DNA from 4 places in the Pantoea sp. SGAir0180 genome. Region 1 is predicted to be linked to each of the others. Evidence: riboswitches for the same ligand, from Rfam matches in the RefSeq annotation. Region 1 holds a riboswitch; each other region holds the start of a gene.
The links. Region 1 has a riboswitch for thiamine pyrophosphate ahead of thiM (hydroxyethylthiazole kinase). Riboswitches for the same ligand answer to the same signal wherever they lie in the genome.
Positions count from the first base shown of each region.

Region 2: it holds a riboswitch for thiamine pyrophosphate, as region 1 does, so the genes downstream of both, thiB (thiamine ABC transporter substrate binding subunit) here and thiM (hydroxyethylthiazole kinase) in region 1, are expected to answer to the same signal.
Region 3: it holds a riboswitch for thiamine pyrophosphate, as region 1 does, so the genes downstream of both, thiC (phosphomethylpyrimidine synthase ThiC) here and thiM (hydroxyethylthiazole kinase) in region 1, are expected to answer to the same signal.
Region 4: it holds a riboswitch for thiamine pyrophosphate, as region 1 does, so the genes downstream of both, C1N58_RS21865 (FAD-dependent oxidoreductase) here and thiM (hydroxyethylthiazole kinase) in region 1, are expected to answer to the same signal.

Region 1 is NZ_CP028071.1:971,815-974,009, forward strand. It holds gene C1N58_RS04645 (AEC family transporter) at 1-666, opposite strand, end outside; gene C1N58_RS04650 (hypothetical protein) at 758-955, opposite strand; TPP riboswitch at 1,256-1,352, shown strand; gene thiM (hydroxyethylthiazole kinase) at 1,387-2,175, shown strand; gene thiD (bifunctional hydroxymethylpyrimidine kinase/phosphomethylpyrimidine kinase) at 2,172-2,195, shown strand, end outside.
Region 2 is NZ_CP028071.1:3,055,678-3,057,872, reverse strand. It holds gene thiP (thiamine/thiamine pyrophosphate ABC transporter permease ThiP) at 1-207, opposite strand, end outside; gene thiB (thiamine ABC transporter substrate binding subunit) at 183-1,169, opposite strand; TPP riboswitch at 1,213-1,317, opposite strand; gene sgrR (HTH-type transcriptional regulator SgrR) at 1,353-2,195, opposite strand, start outside.
Region 3 is NZ_CP028071.1:3,549,315-3,551,509, forward strand. It holds gene nudC (NAD(+) diphosphatase) at 1-61, opposite strand, end outside; gene C1N58_RS16660 (Rsd/AlgQ family anti-sigma factor) at 258-761, shown strand; TPP riboswitch at 895-994, shown strand; gene thiC (phosphomethylpyrimidine synthase ThiC) at 1,081-2,195, shown strand, end outside.
Region 4 is NZ_CP028072.1:266,012-268,206, reverse strand. It holds gene thiS (sulfur carrier protein ThiS) at 1-175, opposite strand, end outside; gene C1N58_RS21865 (FAD-dependent oxidoreductase) at 160-1,104, opposite strand; TPP riboswitch at 1,243-1,362, opposite strand; gene C1N58_RS21860 (AzlD domain-containing protein) at 1,440-1,760, opposite strand; gene C1N58_RS21855 (AzlC family ABC transporter permease) at 1,757-2,195, opposite strand, start outside.

The DNA.
Region 1 (2,195 bases):
CAGGCTCATGCCGAGAGTGACCAACGATAAGGGTGCGGCGATGGACGCCAGCATGCGCAGCGGTTCAGCGGCGATGGCGGGAAGCGGCCGCTGCAACAGGCTCCAGGCGGTGCCTGATAAGATGCCAATAATTAACGGATTCCTGAGCACGCTAATCAAGGTGCGCTTAAAGCCCTGAAGGGAAAAACTGCCCTGTTTCGACCATTCCACCGAGACGGTGAGTAATGTCCAGAGGATCAGACTGTTAAACACCAGCACCAGCGCAACCGATGGCAAGGCACCGGGGCCCAGCAGGACGGTAGCGACCGGAATACCCAGCATAACGTTATTTGAAAAGACCCCGCCCAGGGCAAAGACCGAACCGGCCACGCCATCCAGATGAAACAGACGCGAGGCAAGGATTCGGCCCACGATAAACACCAGCAGACAACTGCCAAAGAATGCCAGAAGCAGGCGCACATCGACTGCGGGACTGTTGTAAAAGTCACTCATGATGCGAAACAGCATGCAGGGCAGGGCAACGTTAAAGACAAACCGGTTCATGCCTTCGCTGATGCTCAGCGGCCATTTGCCCCATTTCGTCAGGCAATAACCCAGGAAAATAAGAATAAACAGCGGGGCTGACAGGTAAATCTGGTGTCCTAATGTATCCAGCAGGAAGGGCATAAGCGTAAGCAGTCCAGTGACTCAGTAAGGGCAAGACTACCAAATTGCGTCGGCCGCGTAACCTGGCAAAACGTGTACCCGACCCGCGAATTTACCCTAGCCAGCGGCGCGCCTGGTCATCACTGATATCGCGATAATACACCCGATGGATAACCGCATCGCAACGCTGACAACGGGCAGAAAGATAAGTGGAATAATAGTGTCGGCCAGAAGGAGAAAGGGCACCCTGACGGGTAATGGTGATGTCAGTCCATCGGTGACGATGAGGGATAAGCGCTAAAAATCGCATCATGCTTCCTGTCAAGTATGAAGTGTTCTGGTAATTTTTAACTACGTGATATGAAGATTTATTGTTGCGATGTTGTAGGCAGGTGTTTGTTATTGCTGGGCATTCTGATAATGGTGAAGGATATAATTTACTCGCGTAAATACCTTTACTGCTCTGACGTGCAAATTTTAAGCCCGCAGCATTAAGCCTTTTTTCGTGCGGTGGGGAGTTGATCGGGATCATGTAAAAGTCTCGCCCGCCAGGTTGAAAAAAGAATAAGCACCTTGCTTAAATTTAGGGGCTTACTTATTCTTCTTTGCGTAACACGACTCGGGGTGCCCTTCTTTGTGAAGGCTGAGAAAAACCCGTATTACCTGATCTGGATAATGCCAGCGTAGGGAAGTCTGATGCCTGACCGCATTCGCCTTCTTGTCCGCCGGTTGGGAGTTCTGATGACACATCAACCGCACCATCTTTCTGATGCGCAATGCGCGCCCCTCCTGCAACAGTTTCGCCGTCAGTCACCGCTCGTGCACTGCATGACCAATGATGTGGTGCAAATGCTCACGGCTAATGTCCTGCTTGCTCTGAACGCGTCACCTGCCATGGTCATCGATCGCGAGGAAGCGCCGCAGTTCAGCGGTATCGCGGATGCACTGTTAATCAATGTCGGCACATTAACGCACGAACGCCAGCTGGCCATGGCCGCGGCAATCGAGGCGGCTAATCTGGCAGGCACGCCCTGGACGCTGGACCCGGTAGCGGTGGGCGCACTGACGTTGCGTACCCGGTTTTGCCAGCAGGTGCTGATGCAGTCGCCTGCCGTGATTCGCGGCAATGCTTCCGAGATTCTGGCGCTGGCCCAGCAGGCTGACGGCGGACGTGGCGTGGACAGTCTGCACGCCGCCGAAAGCGCCCTGCTGGCCGCCCAACAACTGGCGCGGGAGTATCAGACCTGTGTGGTGGTCACTGGCGAGGTGGATTATGCCACCGACGGGATGCGTACCCTGTCGATCGTCGGCGGATCGCCCTTAATGACGCGGGTGGTCGGTACCGGCTGTGCACTGTCTGCGGTCGTCGCCGCCTTTGCCAGCCTGCCGGGTGACAGACTGGTGAATATCGCCAGCGCCTGTCGGGTGATGGCACTGGCCGGAGAGAAAGCCGCACAGGCATCAACCGGGCCGGGCAGCTTTGCACCGGCGTTTCTGGACGCGCTCTGGACACTGGAGGCCGCCTTGTGAAACGCATCAATGCTTTAACG
Region 2 (2,195 bases), 2.1 Mb from region 1:
GAGCAGGGCGGAGAGCAGCGCCTGCGTAAATGAAAAGCCAATCACATGATGCAGATAGGTATCCTGCAGAACCGCACGCCAGTCGGTCGCCGGGGCCGCCATCCACAGTGCAGCAAAAGCTGACAACGCCACGCTGCAAAGCAGCAACGTGGCGAGTGAACCCGGAATCAGCCAGAAGGGGATCAGCGACTCACGGCGCGTTGCCATTGGCTGACCCATTGTGAACGGTGGCTGGCGACGGCTTCAGGCGAAAACTGTAATGCCGTCTTCGGCACGCTGAGTGAAGCAAAGCCTGCAGGCAGGTCGGTTTTGATCACCGGGTACATCCAGTTGCCGGTTGGAATCGTATTCTGGAAAGCGGGCGTGACCATGAACTGCATAAACTGCTCTGCCAGTTTTGGTTGTTTGCTGTTAGCCAGGCGGGCTGCCACTTCCACCTGCAGATAGTTGCCTTCGGCAAACGGTGCCGCGGCATAGTTATCTTTCTTCTCTTCAATAATGTGATAAGCCGGCGACGTGGTATAGCTCAACACCAGATCGCTCTCGCCTTTCAGAAACAGACCGTAGGCTTCACTCCACCCTTTGGTCACCGTGACGGTTTTCTTTGCCAGCTTTTGCCAGGCTTCAGGCGCCTTGTCTCCGTAGACTTTTTGCATCCACAGCAGCAGGCCAAGGCCCGGCGTGCTGGTGCGGGGATCTTCATAAATCACGCGCCATTTTTCGGGGCTTTCGACCAGTTCTTTGAGGCTCTTTGGTGGGTTTTTCAGCGTGTTTTTGTTATAGACGAACGCGAAGTAGCCGTAATCGAAGGGCACAAAGGTGGTGTCCTTCCAGCCGCCGGGAACCTGCAATTTACCGGTATCAACGTCGCTTTTGGCAAACAGCCCGGTTTGTTGCGCGGCCTGCAGGAGGTTGTTATCCAGCCCTAAGACCACATCGGCCTTGCTGTTCTTGCCTTCCAGACGGACGCGATTCAGCAGCGAAACCCCGTCTTCCAGGGCCACATATTTCAGTTCGCAACCGCACTGGGCTTCAAAGGCTTTTTTAACGGCCGGACCCGGTCCCCAGTCAGCGGAAAACGAATCATAGGTGTAAACCGTCAGGACAGGTTTGGCCGCGAAGACCGGGGCAGAGAGTAACAGCAGCACGGGCAGGACGTTTTTTAACACTTTGCGCTCCTATAGCGGCAGGGTTGAGTCGCAAAGGATCTGAGCAAAGTTGCCTCTCAAATCCCTACGTCGGCATTAACCGATTCAGGTTCGACGGGTATATCTCAGCGCTCTGGCATGATGGAAAGAGGCACCCCGTTGAGAACGTCACATTCTAGTCATTTAATGCCCGCCGGGAAAGGATCACAGCGTGGGCGGTGCAAACCAGGCGGATTTAAAGTCAAACCACCCCAGCGTATTCATCCGTACTCCGCGCATACTGCGCTGGCCTTCCAGCAGCAGCCAGTGATGAAACAACGGATGAAGCCAGTTGCTTTCAACCAGCTGTTTCGCCCATTCAGCAAGGGGGAGCGTTTTCTCACGCCAGCGCGCAGCATCCTGCTGCCAGTTCACCGGCAGGCAGTGCTGCAACAACGGGACTTCGTATAACAGCGCAAACAGAGAATAGTCCAGGGGCAGGGTAAAGTTGACGCTGCCGAGCCAGATATCGCTTTCACCTGTGCCCTGATGCCAGGATTCATAACTGACCTCACGCACGTCCAGCGTCACGTCGTGTTGCGCCAGTAGTGGACGCAAGGCATCGGTGATACTGACGTGCTCAATGTGCTGGTTATAAACGGTCAGCGTCAGGTGTGTCAGGCCTGCGGGTTTTTCTACCGGTGTCAAATCACGCCGGTGGTGCCAGCGGGGCAGCAGGCCGTAAGCAGGAAACCAGTAACGCTGGTAGCCCAGATCCGCATTGTTCAGTAAGGCGATGGGGTTAAGCAGGAAGCTAAGCCAGCGTCGAATGCCCGGTTCGCCTGCCTTCGCGGAGCGCTGGTCAAACAGTAAAAAGTAGCAGCCCTCTTCAAGCCGACTCTCTTCCTGTTTCTCATCGGCCTGTTCGCCCTGCAGGCGAACACCGGCATAAACCACTTCGTCACTGATCTCGGGCAGCACCCATACCGACACGTCATCGATCAAGGCGCGATAGCCAAAGTAGTCGTCGAAGGCTTCGATCTTCAGCTGACTTTGCTGATTGCGGAT
Region 3 (2,195 bases), 1.8 Mb from region 1:
TTTTCTGTTCACTACTGACAATCCACCATCCAGCGTCTACGCTTGAAATTTCGCATTGCATTTATTTCGTCATCCTTAGCGTCAACCCGCACGCTGAAGTCCCGATGTTAAGTGTGTAGATGAACAACTATACCCAAATAATTCTGGTTGCAAGACGACAGCACGCTTATTTATCCCGACAGGTTCGCGGAGAACAAGCGCAATTGGCGCATCGCTAATCTGAAATATGAAGGTGCATAACGCATACGGAGTTAACTATGCTTAACCAGTTAGACGTTCTGACCCAACGCGTAGGTGGCAGTAATGAACTGGTAGATTCATGGCTGGCAGCTCGCCGCCAGCTGTTGGTTTCTTATTACCATTTGGTCGGCATCAAGCCAAAAAAAGAAGCGCTGACTCGCCTGGACGAGCAGGCACTGGATAACTTTTGCCACACGCTGGTCGATTATCTTTCATCCGGTCACTTTAGCCTTTACCAGCGTTTGATTGCAGAGATGGACGGCACCAGTCCGCTGCTGGCTGCCGCGCAGATTTACCCGTCGCTGGAAGCCAATACCGAGCAGTTGATGCAGCTGTATGACGGCCACCTGCAACAGGCCATCGACGACGACAACTATGTGACGTTTCAGCACGCCTTGTCAGAAGTCGGCGAAGCTCTTGAAGCGCGTTTTACCCTTGAAGACAAGCTTATCCAAATGGCATGGGACAATCACCTGACTCCGCCCGTGGCGAACGACAGTGAAATTGCCCGCCCTGCTTAACAGTGCCGCAAATGTAAATAACTTGTGATTCATAAAAAGCCCCCTTATGCTGAGTGGGCTTTAAAACATATGTTTTATGTTAGTCAGGGTTTGACGGTTGCACGTCCTTGCGGGACCTGATTAACCGTTAAACCAAATCTTGTCGGAGTGCCCATTGGGCTGAGACCGTTAATTCGGGATCCGCGGAACCTGATCAGGTTAGAACCTGCGAAGGGAACAAGAGTAAATTTTTACGGTACGCCGCACTCAGGGTGCCCGCTGTGCCGTTACTCCTTCCGAACTCCGGACAAGCAACCTTCCCACTTACTGGAATATTGCTATGTCTACTACGAAAACGACCCGTCGCGAACAGCGTGCTCAGGCACAGGAATTCATTGATTCCCTGCAGGGTGGCAGTGCCTTTCCCAACTCAAAACGTATCTGGCTGACCGGCAGCCGTGACGACATTCGTGTCCCCATGCGCGAAATCCAGCTCAACCCTACATTGACCGGCGGCAGTAAAGATGAGCCCGTTTACCAGGAAAATGAGCCTGTGCCGGTTTATGACACCGCCGGTGCCTATGGCGATCCGGCAGCAAAAATCGACGTGCATCGCGGACTGGATAAACTGCGTGCTCGCTGGATTGAAGAGCGCGACGACAGCGAAAAACTGACGCAGATTAGCTCGGCGTATACGCAGCAGCGACTGGCTGATGACGGACTGGATCACCTGCGCTTTGAACATCTGCCAACGCCGCGCCGTGCTAAAGCCGGCCGCTGTGTAACCCAGTTGCATTACGCGCGTCGGGGAATCATCACACCAGAGATGGAGTTCATCGCCATCAGGGAGAACATGGGCCGTGAGCGCATTCGTGGTGAGGTACTGCTGCAACAGCATCCGGGCCACAGCTTTGGTGCCCATCTGCCCGAAAACATTACCCCCGAGTTTGTACGCCAGGAAGTGGCCGCTGGCCGCGCCATTATTCCGGCCAATATCAACCATCCCGAATCCGAACCGATGATCATTGGACGCAACTTTCTCGTGAAGGTGAATGCCAACATTGGTAACTCAGCGGTGACCTCGTCTATTGAAGAAGAAGTAGAAAAGCTGGTCTGGTCCACACGCTGGGGCGCGGACACGGTCATGGATCTGTCGACCGGACGCTATATTCATGAAACCCGTGAATGGATTCTGCGTAACAGTCCTGTTCCCATCGGCACTGTTCCGATTTATCAGGCACTGGAGAAGGTCAACGGTGTGGCTGAAAATCTGAACTGGGACATTTTCCGCGATACGTTACTGGAGCAGGCCGAACAGGGCGTGGATTATTTTACTATCCATGCGGGTGTGCTGCTGCGCTACGTTCCCATGACTGCAAAACGCCTGACCGGTATTGTGTCCCGTGGTGGCTCCATTATGGCGAAGTGGTGCCTGTCTCATCACAAAGAGAGCTT
Region 4 (2,195 bases), on a different contig from region 1:
GCACTTCCAGACGGCAGTTGGCCTCAAGCAACTGCGAGGCATAGCGCTCTCTGGGAACAAAGGTTCCATCGAGGGCACTGGCCACACAGCCAGCGTCAATACCCTGCTCTTCTAACAACTCCGCAAGCGTCCCGGCTTTCGTCTCGATAGCACGACCATTTAGTTCGATTCGCATAGTAGTCTCTCTGTTGCAAGTTGATGCATGAGCTTTTCGGCCATAACCGGTGCCAGCAAAAAGCCATGGCGATACATACCGTTAATGGAAAAGACACCGTTTTCATAACGCACGTCGGGGAGGTTGTCGTGATAAGCAGGACGTAACCCCGTCCCGCTTTCGATAATGCGCGCTTCGGCAAGCGCAGGATGAATGCTGTAAGCAGCGCTCAGCAGCTCCATCATGGCGCGCGCGCTGATGGGGCTGGTATCCTGACTCTCAACCATGGTGGCCCCGAGCATAAAGTGCCCCTGCGCCCGGGGAACCAGATAGCAAGGAAAACGGGGATGCAGCAGGCGTAAAGGTCGGGAAAACGTGATCTCATCCGTTTGCAGTATTAGCATTTCGCCCCGCACCGCACGCAAGGCTGGCTGTGCCTCACGCGCATGAATACCGCGGCAATCAATAATGCGTCCGCTGGGCTTGCCAGCGTGAATACTGACGCCCGCGCTGACCAGACGTGCACGTAACTGTTGCATTGCCTGACGCGGATCGAGATGCGCTTCAGCCGGGAAAAATAATCCCCGGGCGAAGCGGTTTTCCAGCGCGGGTTCGATGTCACCTGGCGCAACCCACTGATGCGCTAGGGTCATGCTGGCAAACCGGGTAAGTTCGGCGCTGTCACGCGGTGGCGTGAGTACGAGTGTGCCCTGCTGTTCAACGCCACTTACGCGGGCTGCCCACCACGCTGCAGCGTGCTGTCCCCATTCAACGACCTGCTGAGGCGCACTTTCTGCCTCACACCAGGGTGCCAGCATGCCGCCAGCCCAGTGGGACGCCGCCTGACAATTCGGTCGTGTAATGACTTCAACCTTCTCGCCGTGTTCGGCCAGTAACGTCGCGATACAGAGTCCGGATACACCGCTGCCCAGCACTGACCAGCGGCTCATTGTCCGCCATCCTGATGGGGTAAAAACGGAATAAGGATAGTCACATTGGCCTCTCTGTTAGCTCTCAGAGACCCGCGATACAAGAAGGGAAAAAGCACAAGCCTGACAGAAACAGGCTCTGCGGCAAGCATCTACGCGATGCGCAGATGCCCGTCTTCCTACGCCAGTATCAACTGGGTCAGGTTCTAAGGGTCGCTAAGCCGCGCATGGCGCTATTAGCCTCTCAGTCTCTCTGGCGAGACTCCCCTGACGGGTTCTAGTTGTATTTTAAGCGACGCTGTTCGTCAAGGCTGACACGCAATTTATCGCCGGGTCCGGCAAGATAAATAGCGCATTCAGGGTACACCCATATAGCGCAACAACGCCGTCATGCAGGCCGCGCCCAGAATAATGAAAATCAGCGGAGCTCTACGCCAGGCAAGGAACAGGGCAAACCCGACGCCCAGCACTCTGGCCATCCCTGCAAAATGCTGGCCTTCAAACAGCGTGGTGGTTGCCGCAACCGCAAGCAGCAGTATAGTGGCAGCATCGGATAACATGTTTTGGGTTCGTTCACTGACGGGCAGACGATTGCCGAGTTTAACACCCGCGAAACGGATGGCGTAGGTGCCAGCAGCCAGCAACGCAATACCTGCAATAATCATGGCGTGATTCATTTGCGCGATCTCCATGTAAAGAGGCCCAGCAAGGAAAACAATACGGGCATACCGGCAGGTACGAAAGGCGTGACCACCAGCGACAAAAACGCACCAGTCATAGCAGGAATGCGGGTGCGCGCTTTGCGTAAGGCAGGAAAGATCAGCGCAATCAGGATCGCGGGAAAGACCGCATCCAGGCCGATAGCAGACACATTCGGAATAAACTGCCCTATCGCCGCGCCAGCCATTACGGTCACAGGCCAGATCACGCCAATACTGATGCCGCATATCCAGAATGCCTGGCGACGTTGCGCCAGCGTAGGCTGGGAAATGCCAAACACGACACTTTCGTCATTCATGATGTGGCATCCTAGCAGACCCCGTCTGCCCTGACCGACCAAATCCTTGACAGTGATACCAAAAGGAAGATGACGCGCATTGACCAACAGCCCC